2 regions of the Paenibacillus medicaginis genome follow, and region 2 is predicted to be linked to the other one. Evidence: riboswitches for the same ligand, from Rfam matches in the RefSeq annotation. Region 2 holds a riboswitch; the other holds the start of a gene.
The links. A riboswitch is a leader RNA that binds a small molecule or an ion and turns the genes downstream of it on or off. The one in region 2 is predicted to bind cyclic di-GMP.

Region 1: another riboswitch for cyclic di-GMP. It lies ahead of ACE5LO_RS12975 (transglutaminase-like domain-containing protein); the one in region 2 lies ahead of ACE5LO_RS24330 (glycosyl hydrolase).

Annotation. Positions count from the first base shown of each region.
Region 1 covers NZ_JBHIRY010000011.1:12,279-15,425, forward strand. Annotated here, with positions in the region: gene ACE5LO_RS12965 (bifunctional transcriptional activator/DNA repair enzyme AdaA) at 1-466, opposite strand, end outside; gene ACE5LO_RS12970 (isocitrate lyase/PEP mutase family protein) at 491-1,261, opposite strand; cyclic di-GMP riboswitch class I at 1,452-1,540, shown strand; cyclic di-GMP riboswitch class I at 1,602-1,689, shown strand; gene ACE5LO_RS12975 (transglutaminase-like domain-containing protein) at 1,703-2,503, shown strand; gene ACE5LO_RS12980 (collagen binding domain-containing protein) at 2,786-3,147, shown strand, end outside.
Region 2 covers NZ_JBHIRY010000037.1:20,338-23,484, forward strand. Annotated here, with positions in the region: gene ACE5LO_RS24330 (glycosyl hydrolase) at 1-1,528, opposite strand, end outside; cyclic di-GMP riboswitch class I at 1,542-1,629, opposite strand; gene ACE5LO_RS24335 (sugar phosphate nucleotidyltransferase) at 1,817-3,147, opposite strand, start outside.

The DNA of each region.
Region 1 (3,147 bases), on a different contig from region 2:
CATAACCAATTTCAAGATTTGTCATATTGGTCGTTTGAAGAAGCTGTACGGCTTTATCAATGCGCACTTTTTCCAAAAAAGTACGCGGAGTCTCTGATGTTTCTTTTTTAAATAGCCTTTCAAGATAAAAGGGGCTTAAACCGACCTGTTCCGCAACATCATTCAGCTTCAAATTTTGTTTATATTGATTCACTAAAATCGTCGTAATACTTTTAACGAATTCACTGTGAGGAGAATGTTCAACTTCAGGCTGGCATCTTTTGCATGCACGATAGCCAGCCTGTTCAACCTCACTGATATTATGGTAAAACTCAACGTTTGTTTTTTTGGGTTTTCGGGATCTGCAGGAAGGACGGCAGTAGATTTTCGTTGTTTTCACAGCTGTATAAAATAATCCATCATATTTCCGGTCACAGGCAATGATTTTCTCCCACATCTCATCAAATGAAAGATTTATATTGGTCATTCTTTCATCGCCTGCCTTCCTGATCTAGTTCTCATATAAATGAGCTGTATCCTGTAATTCCAATAATTTAGCCGCATTGTCTTCTAAACAAGCAATAATTTTGTCTGACAGGGCATTTCCAAAGCTGAAGCGCTTCACGCCTAACTCTTTCAGCTTATTACAACTTGTCAGGTTAGGCAAAGACAATATATTGAGCGGTGCTTTGATTTGAGCAGCAGCTTGTTGAATCTCACCATCCTCCGTTATTCCCGGCACAAAAATACCGCTGGCCCCGCTTTCAACATATGCCTTGGCCCGATTGATCGTTTCATTAAACGGGTTTTCCAATTGAAAGTAAGTATCCGTTCTGGCATTGATATAAAAATCCTTATATCCGTGATTGTCCAGTTCGTTCCTCATTCGTGTCAGGAGGCTGCAATGATCCTTTATATCCCTTAACCCCTTCTCTTTTTTCAAGGAATCTTCAATATTAATGCCAGCAACCCCGGCATCTGCCGTTTTTAATACATGATTAATAATCGTATCCAATTTTTCGCTGTACCCTGCTTCAATATCAGCGGATACCGGTATTTTTACATTCTCTGCAATGGTTTTGACGATTGCTAGATTTTGACTAAAATTTATTAACTCTCCGTCCGCATATCCTAACGAGTTGGCAATTCCCCAACTGGTTGTGCCAATGGCTTTAAACCCGGCCTTCTCTAAAGTTAAAGCTGATAAAAGATCCCAGGCATTACCCAAAAATAATAGATCCTCTGAATTGTGGAGATTATTGAATTCCTGAATGACCGACATTTTTCTGCCTCCTTGGCTTTGGTGAACTCATTTTATCAAGGAGGCTTTATTATTTCGTCCTCATTCTTGCTCTTATGGTCTGAGAGAGAATCGAAAAAGATCATCGAATGGGCGCAGAAATCAATGAATCTTGTAAATTTTCTCTTGATAGAAATAGAGATGTCTGGTAAGATAGTCTCACAAAAGCTACTCACGATAACGGCAAACTTGTCGAAAGGCGAGGACGCAAAGCTATAGGGCCTAATTGACGATAATGTCAGATGGCAGCCAGCTACCGAAAAGAAGACGCTTTTTTTGTTTTCTAATTTGGATAAAAAAATATTGAAATCTGGAAACTCTAGCACGATAACGGCAAACTTGTCGAAAGACTGGGACGCAAAGCTACAGGGCCTTCTTGACGTTATGTCAATGGCAGCCTGGCTACCGAAGGGAGTTTACAGTATGCGCAACGCAATATTCGCGATTGTAGGACTTTTTGCGTTATTATTGTGGGCTCCATTAGTACAAGCTACCCAATCTCAAAATTGGCTGGGCTTGGAACAGCTGGACCGTGGTGTGATCGTTATTCGATATGACGTGAAAGCCGGCATGAAGACGAAGCTCATGATTGCAAAAGGTCAGGACAAATATACATATATGCTTTCGCCGAACAAACGGCAGGAAGCATTTCCGCTGCAGATGGGCAACGGTGATTATATGGTTACCGTACTGGAACAGATCAGCGGTACCAAATATAAAATCGTTCAGGAAGCGCCCGTTACGCTTCAACTGACGAACAATAGCAAAGTGTTTCTGGGCTCTGTACAAAATATCAATTGGAGCGAACAGGACAAGGCTGCTCAGCTTGCAAAGAAGCTGACCCGGTCTGCTCAATCTGACGAGGAAAAAGTGCAGGCTATTTATGAATATATTGTTGGTACGATCAGATACGACAAGGCACTTGCAACCAGTGATCTGACGGACTACCTTCCCAATATCAACCGTACGATTGCAGGACAGAAAGGGATGTGCTACGATTATGCCTCCTTATTCGCTTCCATGCTGCGGAGCATCGGCATTCCGGCCAAGCTTGATATGGGAACATCGGAATACGTCGATGTTTACCACGCCTGGAATGAAGTTTATTTGAACGGGAAGTGGGTAACCATTGATACAACGGTCGATGCGAGCTGGAAAGCCAAAGGAGCCGACTTCAAAATGATAAAGGATGCCGCTCGCTACTCGGTATCCAAATATTACTAAATATAATACAATTAATCTAAGCTTTGGACAAATGTCCAAGGCTTATTTGAGTTTGTAGAGAAATTGTAGAGATCGGGCAGTTATAATGCAAGAAGCCCATTTGGTTCTGGTGGGAAAAACAGGAACGATGAATTGTGCGCCATTAGAAATATGCGGAGGTGATGGACTGGGAGGTCTCTTAACGGCATACAATTCAATGGAGTATAGATACTCTGATTTGCGCACGGCAGCAGGATCGGAACCGAACATTACGAGGGTGATGTAGAGACTGAGGGAGAGATTATGAAGAAAAAAGTTAGTGGAATCGTTGTGGCGCTGCTGCTTCTGCTTCAATCGCTGTTTGGTGTATCCGCCTGGACGGGCAGTGTGGTCAATGCTAATGCGGCCGATGCACCGTCAAACGTGCAGGAATCCGTGTATGGAGAGACGGGAGACGTTGGAGTCACGGATGACGTCTATATCCCACCAGCGCCGGTCAACAATACGGACAGCATTTTAACAAAAGTCGTGTTAACCGACGTGAATGGTACCGTGATTGATGCGGTATACAATCCGGATAGCACCCTGGACATTGGTGCAGCTGTTAATCTCGGCTACGAATGGGAGCTTTCGAACGAACACGGCTACAAGAATGGGGATACATT
Region 2 (3,147 bases):
GTGCCATAGCATCACCTGTTCCTTCATAATACTCCACTTTGATGTCGTAGAGCTGATCTGCCGTAAGGCTGATGCTCCCTTTGCGTTCCGTCCAGCTTTGCTTGAACCAACTGTCAATAATCAACTGCCCATCCACCCAGACTCGGATTCCGTCGTCGGAAATGGTCGTAAAAGTATAGGTACCGCTGTACCCCGGTTTTACCTTGCCTGTCCAGCGTGCGGAGAATTGATCGGCAGGCACTGCCGGATCCGGCGCGGAGCTGCGCCAGTTGAAATCCAGCCTGGCATCCGTGCGTGTAAGCACAGGTGTCCCGCTTAGATTGATATTGTTGAAGAATTCGGCGTGCAGTCCCTCGTTTACCGTATCTGGAACAGGCTCAGGGGCAGGTACAGGTTCCGGTTCAGGCTCCGGATCGGGTTCTTCCCCGACCGGCGGCGCTCCCGGAGGAGCAGAGTCAGGTGGCTCCACAGGAGGGGCCTCAGGAGGAGCGGCCATGTCGGCAATCAATTCATCCCTAGTCAACGTTCTGTCCTCATTCATGTATGCAAAAATTTGACGGTTCGAATTGTTTTGTGTAAGCATATTGCCCCAGGTCATGGAGTATACCCATTTCGGCTGGGCCGACAGCACTCTCTCAGAAGGCATCTCACCGTGCTCGCCAATGGCAATCGGTTTATTTCCAGCCAGATTCAGCAGGCCGTCATAATAGCTCTGCCTGAAATCATTGTCATAGATGTCCGCAGCCAGAATATCGACCTTGGACAAACCGGGGAACGAACTGGCATAAGGAGCAGCCCAAGCGTTCGGAGCGTTGGGATTCCAGACCCACAGCAGATTGTTCAATTGGTGGACATTCACAAATCGGTCATACATGATATCCCATAATTTAACAAAGTTCCTCTTGTTTCCCCACCAGAACCAGTCCCCGTTCATTTCGTGGTAAGGTCTCCACAGAACAGGCACACCCGCATCCCGCAGCTTGCCGAGGGACACCGCGACCTGATCCAGATCTGCGATCAGCCTTGCATATTCCTTGGTCCCTGGCGTTACATACTTGTTAAATTGCGCCTGGGTGATCTTCGCCTGCACATTGGACCAGGTCAACGGTTTACCAGGAAGCGCCTGATGAAAGGTCATCGTAACGATGCCGCCGGTATTGTGCCAATTCATGGCGCTATATACAACATTGCTGCGCTGGGCTTCGGTCATCGCAGTCGACTGGTTGGAAACAGCACCCAGCTCATAGCCGTGCAGACCGGCGTACTGCCCACTGATGTTCTTCAGCTCAATGTTCAGTTCATCAGGGCTTTCCAGATAATCATGCTGACCGGTAATCATTCCTCTTCCGTCCAAATTGAACAAATACATATATAATTCGCGCGCCTCGGCTGAAGCAGCAGGATTAATCGGCGCTGCTGCAGCCTGGGCAGCAGAGTGTTCACGGGACAGTCCCGATGGAAGCAGGGAACAAAAAAGCATGACAGGCAACAATTTTTGAAAAAATCGATACATAGAATAAGTTTTCATCAATTCTCTCCCTCTCGGTAGCCAGGCTGCCAGCCCTCTAAGGGGTAAGGCCCTTTAGCTTTGCGTACACCTGCCTTTCGGCAGGGTTGCCATTTTTCTATGAAGGCTATGAAACTCCCTCTTATCCTAGAATATCGACTCGGAATTTCCAAAAATTAATATATGATTCATACTAGAACCAATTTTCCGGGATATTTTACAAAATAACCTGTAAAACTACATCATTTTTTTCATTTATATGCACAAAAACGCAACCTGTGCGTTTTTGTATCAGATTATAGAATTTTCTTATGAAATGAACTGATGCAAAGCGATGTCGTTCCAATCTATGCAAAAGCGAACGATATCTTCTTCCACCAGTTCGGAACCAGTCTGCACCTCAATCAGTTCCACATCGGTTACAGCCAAAATGCTGTGCTTCGTGCCTTCCGGAATACGGACCACGTCGCCAGCTTTTACTTTATGCAGCTTCTCGTTCAGAATCACTTCCGCTTCGCCGCTGATGATCGTCCATATTTCGCTCCGCTTCCGATGAAGCTGGTAGCTGATATTTTTGTCCTGCTCGATGCAAATCCGCTTGGTGAGCACTTCATTGCCCTCCGGATATTTCACATAATCCACCACCCGGTAATGCCCCCAACGGCGTTCCTCGTACATCGGCCGCTGATTGTGAGCCTTCAGCACTTCCTTGATCCGCGGGCTTTCCGCTTTGTTGGTTACAAGAATGCCGTCCGGGCTGGCCGCAACGATCAGATCACTGGCCCCGATAATAGTAACTGGAATGTCCAGTTCGTTAATCAGGTTTGTATTCACACAATCCTCGGTCATCACTCCCTTGCCCACCTGACGCTGCGACATTTCCTCTGTCAGCGTGTTCCAGGTGCCGAGATCCTTCCAGAAGCCGTCATAAGGAAGCACTACAATGTTCTCTTCCTTCTCCACCACTTCATAATCAAAGCTTATTTTAGGCAATATATGATATTGCTTCTGCAGTTCTTCGTAATTCAGCGGAAGTCCCTTTCCTTCCAGTATCTTCAGCAGATACCCCAGACGGAAGGCAAAAACTCCGCAATTCCAGAGCGCGCTGCGCTCGATCAGAAGCTCAGCCTGCTCCCGGTTCGGTTTTTCCTGAAAATGACTGACCTGCAGGCAGCCTGCCGCTCCGGCCGAGCCTTCTTTCGGAATGATATAACCGTATTTTTCGGACGGATAGGATGGGACAACACCCATAAGAGCAAGATTGGCGCCCGTTTCCTGCAGCGTGTATTCCATACGTGCCACCGTATGGAAGAAGGTTTGCTCCACATACGGATCCACCGGCAGGATCGCAATGACCGTATCCGGGGATGCGCCAGCGACACTGTACAGATAACTGGCTGTAAGCGCAATGGCCGGAAAGGTATCCCTGCGTTCAGGCTCCACGATAATGCTGGCATCACTCCCGATTTGACTCTGAATCATTTCGAACTGAGCTCTGCCAGTAGCGATATAAGAGGAATCCGCCATTCCGGTATCTCCCAGCTGTCTCCACACACGCTGCACCATAGACTCAGGATGTCCTTCCGGGCTTTCCAACACTTTCAGAAACTGTTTGGAACGGGAATCATTGGACAGAGGCC